DNA from 2 places in the Isoptericola sp. Y581 genome. Region 1 is predicted to be linked to the other one. Evidence: riboswitches for the same ligand, from Rfam matches in the RefSeq annotation. Region 1 holds a riboswitch; the other holds the start of a gene.
What was found. A riboswitch is a leader RNA that binds a small molecule or an ion and turns the genes downstream of it on or off. The one in region 1 is predicted to bind S-adenosylmethionine.
Positions count from the first base shown of each region.

Region 1 (4,397 bases):
GAATGGTTGCACGCCGGCCAGACTTATTCGCACGAGTTTCGGCCGGCTTCTTCGCCCGGCTCCTTGGCCCCCTCACCGCGGTCGCCGTGGTGTCAGCCCGGGTCGGCCACGTCGAGGTGGTGCACGGCCATGACGGCCGTGCCGTCGGCGGCCCGCGCCTCGAGCACGACCTCGGCGCGCCCGGCGCTGGTCGCCTTGAGCTCGACGGTGCCGTCGTCGGCCGTGTAGGCCCCGGTGGGCAGGGTCCACACCCAGTGGTCGGCCCCGGTGACCCGGGCCGTGAGCGTGACGGGCTCCCCGACGACGGCGGACTCCGGCCCGGAGATCGCGACGCTGGCGGCGCCGGCGCTCGCGCGGGGCTGGCCGTCGAGCCACGCGGCGGCGCCCAGCCCCGCGCCGAGGCCGACCCCGGCGCCCAGCACGACGGCGACGACGGCCGTCGTCGTCGTGCGGCGCCGTCGGCTGAGAGCCCCCGGGGCCGCCGACCCGGCGGGCGTGCCGTGCGCCTCGTCCGCGGGCGCGAGCGTGGCCTCCACGTCCGCGAGCCACGCGGCGACGTCGGGATGCCGCCTCGACGGGGAGTCCGCGAGGCTGCGGCGCAGCGCCCGCGGCAGGCCGCGCGGCAGGTCGGCGCCCTCGGCGAGCCAGCCGAGCAGCGCCGACATCGCCCACAGGTCCGCGCGGGTGTCGACCGTGCCGGGGCCGTCCTGCTCGGGCGGCCGGAACCCGCTGGTGCCGCCCGCGACGGTGAGCCCGGAGCTGCGGGCCAGGTCCTTGCACATGCCGAGGTCGGCCACGACGAGCCGCTCGTCGGGGCGCACGACGGCGAACGGGGCCTCGCCGGGCGCCGGGCCGTCGGCGGGGGCGTCGGGCCCGGTGCGCAGCAGCACGTTGCCCGGGCTGAGGTCGCGGTGCACCAGGCGGGCGGCGTGCACCGCCTCGACCGCGGCGGCCAGCCCGCGGGCGACGGCGAGCACGTCCGCGGGGCTCGCCGTCCAGCCGTCCGCGCGGAGCCTGGCGACCCGCTCGGCGAGCGTGCCGCGGTCGGCGTGCTCGAGCACGAGGTACGGCTGCTGGCGGTCGCTCTCGCCGATGTCGTAGACGGTGACGACGTGCGGGCTCGCGACCCGGCGCAGCGCCCGGCCCTCGGCGATGAAGCGCTCGCGGATCTCCGGGTTGAGGCTGTGATTCTCCGCGAGGACCTTCACGACCACGGTGTCGTCGAGCCGCTCGTCGACGGCGCGGTGCACGGTGGCGAACGACCCGACGCCGATGACGTCCCCGACCCGGTACCGCCCCATCAGCTCCTGACCGGCCATCAGAGTGCGCCCCCGAGGGCGGCGGCGACCAGGGCGCGGCCGCGCGACACCTGGGACTTCACGGTGCCGAGGCTGCGGCCCAGCCGGTCGGCGACCTCGGCGTACGGCAGGCCCTCGATGTCGCGCAGCGTCACGGGCTCACGGTAGAGGTCCGGCAGGGCGACGAGCGCGTCGCGCACCGTGGCGCGCGTGGCGATGAACGAGCTCATCCGCGTGCCGGGGGCGGCGTCGTCGTCGGGCAGGGGGGACGTGGCCCGCTGGCGCCGCAGGTGGTCCACCACGCGGTGGCGCACGATGCCGTGCACCCACGTGGTGACCTTCGAGGCGCCGGCGAACGACCTCACCGACCCCGCGACGGAGATCAGCACGTCCTGGCACACGTCGTCCACCGCCGACTCGTCGAGGAGCGCGCCGCGCACGAACCGCCCCACCACACCCGACTCGTCGAGCAGCTCGACCAGCAGCTCGGTGCAGAGCGCGGAGCCGGTGGCGGCGTGCCGGCCCAGCACGTCGAGCACGTCGTCCGGCCCGGCGGCGGCCACGGCCTCGGCCACGGCGCGCCGGGCGGCGTGCGCGTCACCGGTACGGAGCGCGACGTCGAGCTCCGCGCCGGGGAGGAGCGCGTCGACGTCGAGGGTCGTGGCGCGGCGGACGGAGACCATGCACGGACTCTCCCGGGCGCCGGGCGCCGGGGCCAGCCCGTGCCCGCATCGTGAGAAGCCCGTCCCAGCGCTTGACGACGTGGGCCGGTCACCGCACGATGGGCGGCAGGTCAAGAGCGCCAGCGACAAGCCCCGGCTCGCTGGCCGGCAACCCTCCTCTCGCGGCGGGGTGCCCCGGGTGACGACCAGGCTCTGCGCCGTCCGGCGCCAGGGCAAGCGCGGGGAGGTACCTCCCCGGCACCACCGAGGAGGACCAGCCATGACTACGCTCACCACGCAGCTCGACCGGCCGCAGCTCCACCGGCCGCAGAACGCCCCCACTGACGGCGTGGCCGCGACCGACGCCGCCCCGCCGGTGCACGACGTCGCCCCCGTGCTGCCCGTCGTCGGCGCCGACACCCTCGTGCCTCTCGTCGACGGCCGCTACGTGCCGTACGCCAACCTCGACGTCGCCGCGTCCGCGCCCGCCCTGCAGGCGGTGTCCGACCGCGTCACCCAGGTGCTGCCCCTGTACGCGAGCGTGCACCGCGGGGCCGGGTACCTGTCGCAGGTCTCGACCGCGCTCTACGAGACGGCGCGCCGCACGATCGGCGCCTTCGTCGGCGCACGCGACGACGACCTGACCATCGTCACCCGCAACACCACCGACTCCCTCAACCTGCTGGCCGGCTGCGTGCCCGTCGACCCGGTGACGGGCGAGCCGGGACGGATGCTGGTGCTCGACATCGAGCACCACGCCAACCTGCTGCCCTGGCAGCGGTCCACGGACGCCACCGTCGTGACCGGCGGCCCGTCGGTCGCCGCGACGCTCGCGGAGATCACCGAGGAGCTGGCCGCGGGGGTCGCCACCGGCCGGCCGTACGCGCTGCTCGCGCTCACCGGCGCGTCGAACGTCACGGGCGAGGCGCTGCCGGTGGCCGACGTCGTCGCCGCGGCGCACGGAGCGGGCGCGCGCGTCGTCCTCGACGGCGCGCAGCTCGTGCCGCACCGCCGCTTCTCCCTCGAGGAGACCGGGGTCGACTACGTCGCGTTCTCCGGGCACAAGACGTACGCGCCGTTCGGCGCCGGTGCCCTGGTCGGGCGGCGCGACTGGTTGGACGGCGGCACCCCGTACCTCGCCGGCGGCGGCGCGGTGCGCCGGGTGCGCACGGCGGGCACGGACTGGCACGAGGGGCCGGCGCGGCACGAGGCCGGGTCGCCCAACGTGATCGGCGCGGTGGCGCTCGCCGCCGCGTGCGACGAGCTCGCCGCCCTCGACCCGCGCGTCGTGGGCGCGCACGAGGACGTGCTGCGGCGCCGGCTGGTCGCGGGCCTCGAGGAGGTCGACCGGGTCGAGGTCGTGCACGTGTGGGACGACGCCGTCGACCCGGTGGGCGTCGTGACGTTCACCGTCTCCGGCTACGACCCGGGCCTGGTCGCCGCCTACCTGTCGGCCGAGCACGGCATCGGCGTGCGCGACGGCCGGTTCTGCGCGCACCCGCTGCTCGGGCGCCTCGGGTTCGACGCCGGGGCGGTGCGGGCGTCGGTCGGCCTCGGCACGGCGGGCGAGGAGGTCGAGCGGCTCGTCGCCGCCGTCCGGTCGCTCGTCACGGATGGGCCGCAGGCGCGCTACGACGTGGTGGACTCCCTGTGGGTCGTGGTCGAGGACCCGCGCCCCGTGCCCCCGGGCTCCGGCCTGGAGGGTCTGCTGGCCACCGCCGCCCTCGGCGCCGACGAGGCGTTCGGCTGCCTGCCCGACGACGTCTGACCGCTCGAGAGAACTTCCGGACATGACGACGGGGGTGCCACCGCTGGTGGCGCCCCCGTCGTCGTGGGCAGGTCAGCGCTTGAACGCGTCCTTGACGTTGTCGCCCGCCTGCTTGAGGTCCGCTCCGGCCTGCTGGGACTTTCCCTCGGCCTCTTTCTTCTCGTCGTCGGTGAGCTTGCCCGCTGTCTCCTTGGCCTTGCCCTCACCCTTGTCAGCCAGGTGCTTGGCCTTGTCTGCGAGTCCCATCGGGGCTCCTTCCGTCGCACGAACGACCTCGAACGTCGACCGTAGGCGAGCCCGCGGCCGTTCGCACCCGGGCGTACTAATCCGTTCCCTGTGTGGCGCCCACGCCGGCCAGCCGCGCTCACGGCGATGACCGGGTGGGCGTCGCCGCTCACCAGGCCGGCGGGTGCCGGTCCGCCCACCGCAGGCGGTCCTCGAGCTGGGCCGCGAGAGCGAGCAGCGTCGTCTCACCGCCCGGGCGGCCGATCAGCTGCACGCCCATGGGCAGGCCGTCCTTGGTCATGTGCGTCGGGACGCTGATCGCGGGCAGCCCCGCCACGTTGAGCATCGACGTCCACGGCGTGTACTGGCACTGCTGCTCGAAGTTGCGCTCCGGGTCCTCGGGGTCGAACCAGCCGAGCGGGCGGGGGGTCATGGCCAGCGCGG
Region 1 covers NZ_JCAIUK010000005.1:222,127-226,523, reverse strand. The annotation lists gene AC1C2W_RS11515 (serine/threonine-protein kinase) at 93-1,319, opposite strand; gene AC1C2W_RS11510 (RNA polymerase sigma factor) at 1,319-1,981, opposite strand; SAM riboswitch class IV at 2,090-2,206, shown strand; gene AC1C2W_RS11505 (aminotransferase class V-fold PLP-dependent enzyme) at 2,241-3,728, shown strand; gene AC1C2W_RS11500 (CsbD family protein) at 3,801-3,974, opposite strand; gene AC1C2W_RS11495 (amidase) at 4,123-4,397, opposite strand, start outside.

Region 2 (4,397 bases), on a different contig from region 1:
GCGGGCCAGGATCGCGACCTCGCCGACCTTCTGGTCGGCGAACGCCAGCCAGTCGCGCAGGCGGGGGTCGAGCACGGTGCCGGTGCCCGCGCCGAAGACCTCGTCCTCGACGTCGTGCGGCACGTGCAGCAGCGACGTCGACGTGCCGACGGCGAGGGCCCCGGCGCCCAGCGGGCGCAGCGACTCGGCGACGTCGAGCTTGGCGGCCAGGTCGGCGCGCCAGATGTTGTGGCCGTCCACGACGCCCGCGACGAGCGTCTTGCCGGCGAGCCCGGGCACCCCGCCCTCGGGCGCGGCGGGCACGGCGCCCTTGACGAGGTCGATCGCGATCGCGTCCACGTCGGTGCCCGCGAGCAGCGCGAGCCCGTCGTCGCCCAGCCCGCCGAACGGCGCGGACACGAGGATCGCGGGCCGCGCGGCGGCGGGGTCGTCGGCGTCGACCGAGAGGTCTGTGGCGAGCGCTGCGTACGCGCGGGTCACGGCGTCGGAGAGCTCCTCGAAGGTCGCGTCGACGGAGTCGGTGACGAGCGCCGGCTCGTCGAGCTGCACCCACGGGGCGCCGACGGCGGCGAGCGCCCGCAGCAGCTCCGCGTACGCGGCGACGACGTCGTCGAGCCGGTCGAGCGGGCGGAACCCGGCGCCCGCCTCGTCCGCCTTCTTCGACAACGCGAGGAACGTCACCGGGCCCACGAGCACCGGGCGCGTCGTGACGCCGGCCTCCTTGGCCTCGGCGTACTCGCGCACGATCCGGTGGTCGGCGAACGAGATCGGCGTGGTCTCGCTGATCTCGGGCACCAGGTAGTGGTAGTTCGTGTCGAACCACTTGGTCATCTCGAGCGGCGCGTCCTCGCCGCGGCCGCGGGCCACCGTGAAGTAGCCGTCGAGCTCGAGGGACCCGTCATCCGGGTCGAGCAGGTCGCGGAACCGCTCGGGCACCGCGCCCAGGAGGGCGACGACGTCGAGCACCTGGTCGTAGTACGAGAACGAGCCGGGCACGGACCCGTCGTCGGGGTTCAGCCCGAGTGCCGCGAGGCGGCGGACGGTGTCGTTGCGCAGCGCGCCGGCCGCGATCTCCAGGTCGACGGCGTCGGTGCGCTCGTCGGCCGGCAGCGCCCAGAACGACTCGACGGCGCGCTTGAGCTCACGCCGGCGCCCGATGCGCGGGTAGCCGAGGACGGTGCCGCCGGGGAAGGCGGGGGTGGACGGGGATGTGGACATGAGCACTCCTCACGGGTGGGCTCCGGGATCGTCTGACGTCGCTGGTTGAGCCTGTCGAAACCCGGAGCCGGGTCTCGACGGGCTCGACCGCCGACGGGGTCAGACGGCGGGAGCCTGTGTCGGGATGCCCGGTACCCACGGCCTTCTGGCCAGGTCCGCGTCGTCCGACGGCTCGTCGGGCGACGCCGGTCCGCCGAGGTGCACACCCTCGAGCAGGTCCAGAGCGGGACGGTACTTGTTGAACGTGTACACGTGGATGCCGGGTGCGCCGGCGTCGAGTACGTGCTGGGCGAGCTCGACGGCGCGCGCGGTGCCGTAGGCGTGCTGCGCCTCCGGGTCCGGTAGGGCGTCGAGCGCGTCCAGCAGGTGCTGGGGCGCGCGGACGCCGGTGAGCTCCTCGACGCGACGGAGCCGGCGCGGCTCGGTCGTGGGCAGCTGCCCGGCGAGGATCGGGATCGTCACGCCGGCTGCGCGGGCCTCGGCGACGAAGTCGGTGTACGAGTCGGCCTCGTAGAAGATCTGGGTGATGGCGAACCCGGCGCCCGCCTGCTGCTTCTCCAGCAGGCGCTGCACCTCCTGGGTCCGGGTGGTGCCGGCCTGCACGTTGCCGTCGACGAACGTCGCGACGGCGATGGTCAGCGGCCGGGCGGCGCCCCGCAGGGCGGCCCCCGGGTCGGCGGCGCACCGCCGGGCTTCGATCTCGCGCAGCAGGTGCACCAGATCGATCGACGACTCGACGCCGTCCGCGGGCGGGCGCCAGTCCGGCTGGTCCTTCGGGGGGTCGCCGCGCAGGGCGAGGAAGGCCCGCGTGCCGGCGGCGAGGAAGTCGTCGATGACGGCGGAGACGTCCTCGCGGGAGGCGCCCACGCATGTCAGGTGCGCGACGGGCAGGACGGGCGTGCCCTCGAGCAGGGTGGACACCACCTGCCGGGCGGTCGCCCGGTCACCCCCGCCCGCGCCGTACGTCACGGAGACGAAGTCCGGGTGCGTGGCCACGAGCCGGCGCGCCGTCTCCCAGAACTTCGGGGCGGCGTGGGGCCGACGCGGCGGCATCAGCTCGAACGAGATCGTCGGGCGTGCGGGCAGCGCCGGGGTGGGCGGAAGAGATGCCTCTGCGACCATGCGTCACTCCATCGATCCTGGCGTGAGCACCTTCGTCCTCGGGAGGCTTCCGTCGGAGAACGGGTTGCTGCGGCGTCGTCGAGCCAGGACTCTCGGCCGCTCTGGATGGCTGGACCTCGATCGTACGCACCATCCGCGATGCGGGCGAGGATGAGACCGCTGGGTGAGATCGGCCGGTCGTCGCCGCCCAGGTCAGGGCACCAGCACGACTTTGCCGCCCGCGTGTCCGCTCTCGACGAGCGCGTGGGCGCGGGGCGCGTCGGCGAGTGGCAGCACCGCGGCGACCGTCGTGGTGAGCTCCCCGCGGGTGAGCGCCGCGACGACCTCGGCGAGCTCGCCGGCGTCGCGCTCGGACCGGGAGCTGAACTCCACGCCGAGCTCGGCCGCGCCGTCGTCCGCGATGGTGACGATCCGGTCGGTGCCGCCGCGCAGCTCGATCGAGTCGGGCAGCACGCCCGCGCCGGTCGTGTCGAGGACGGCGTCCACGCCGTCGGGGGCGAGGGAGCGCACCCGCTCCACGAGGCCCTCGCCGTAGGGCGTCGGCGTGGCGCCGAGGGCGGCGACCCGGTCCTGGTTCCGCGGCGACGCCGTCCCGATCACCCGGACGCCGCGCCGCGCCGCGAGCTGTGTCGCCAGCTCGCCCACGGACCCCGACGCGCCGTGCACCAGCAGCGTCTCGCCCGGGCGCACGTCGAGGCGCCGCAGCGCGCGGACGGCGGTCTCGGCCGCGACGGGAAGCGTGACGGCCGCCGTCGCGGGCAGGCCGTCGGGGACGGGGGCGAAGACCCTGGTGAGCGCGAGCTCGGCATACCCGCCGGTGGCGGCGAAGCCCACGACCCGGTCGCCGACGGCGGCGCCCGTCACGCCGTCGCCCAGCGCGTCGACGACGCCGGCGATCTCCAGCCCCGGCACGACGGGGGACTGCGGTGACGCGGCGTCCGAGCCCGCCCCGCTGCGGGCCTTGGTGTCCCAGACGTTGACGGCCGCCGCCTCCACGCGCACACGCACCCGGCCCGGCCCGGGCTCGGGGTCGGGCATCTCGGCCAGGTGCAGCACGTCCGGGCCGCCGTACGTCTCGAACACCATCGCCAGCACGTTCACTCCCTCAGGTGTTGCAGGTCGGAGGTTTCCCCGACCGTCTGGTCGGCGGTCAAGACCTCATCGCGACGATCGTCCACCGTCAGGTCGTCCGTGGCCAGCGCCATCGTCCCGGTGTCGTCAGAGTGCGGGCCCGCTCGCCAGCCCGACGACGGTCTCCCAGGGGACGTTCGCGACGCCGGGGACGACGTCGGGCAGGTCTGCGGCAAGGGTCGCGAGGCGGTCTTCGCTGGAGGCGACGATGCACCCGCCCCACAGGTGGAGGTCCAGCGTCCCGCGGCGGCGGGGTGACACAGCGCGGGCGGGAGTCCGTCCGGCTCGTCGGCCCAGCCGAGCAGGGCCACGACGGCGGAACCGTCGATCAGGACGCTCACCGGAGCGCCGACGACATGCCGGTGAACCACTTGCGGAAGCTCACACGCTGGGGTTACCGGCTAGCACGTCATCGATCTCGGCCTCGAGCTCTGCCACGATCTCAGGCGTCTCCGCCGACCGGAACACGTCGACCACTCCGAGTGGGGTCGGGGCCTCGGTGTCATGGTCCTGGTGAATGTACGCTCGTGCGATTAGTGAAACCTCTTGACTGGGCCGAAACTATTAGCCCATGTCTACTCGGGCGCAATCGGCAGGTCGTCCCTAAGTCCTTCGATAAAGTCGCTCGCCCAACGATAGTCCCATTCCCTGCTTGAGATGACCCGCGCGATTACGTCCTTGGGTACGAGCCCGTAGGATGAGATCTCGCTCAAGGCATTGAGTTGGGACCGCAAGGCCGTCTCGTCGTCCTCGAGTGAGAGAGCGACCTCCAGCACTCGGGCGAGGGCTGCGGCCAGCTGAGGGGCGATGCTTTCCGAGAGCCAATCCGTCACCTTCTCGGCGGCGAAGTCTCGTGCTCTTGCTGTGGGGGATGCCAATTCTGCAGCGAGCTCACGGATGTCGTGTGCTTCGAGTGTCATCGCTGA
Region 2 covers NZ_JCAIUK010000009.1:169,686-174,082, forward strand. The annotation lists gene metE (5-methyltetrahydropteroyltriglutamate--homocysteine S-methyltransferase) at 1-1,218, opposite strand, end outside; gene AC1C2W_RS17575 (methylenetetrahydrofolate reductase) at 1,318-2,340, opposite strand; SAM riboswitch class I at 2,346-2,452, opposite strand; gene AC1C2W_RS17580 (NADP-dependent oxidoreductase) at 2,533-3,435, opposite strand; gene AC1C2W_RS17585 (hypothetical protein) at 3,559-3,732, opposite strand; gene AC1C2W_RS17590 (contact-dependent growth inhibition system immunity protein) at 3,853-4,005, opposite strand; gene AC1C2W_RS17595 (hypothetical protein) at 4,047-4,391, opposite strand.
Region 2: linked by a shared signal. The riboswitch ahead of AC1C2W_RS17575 (methylenetetrahydrofolate reductase) and the one ahead of AC1C2W_RS11505 (aminotransferase class V-fold PLP-dependent enzyme) in region 1 are both predicted to bind S-adenosylmethionine.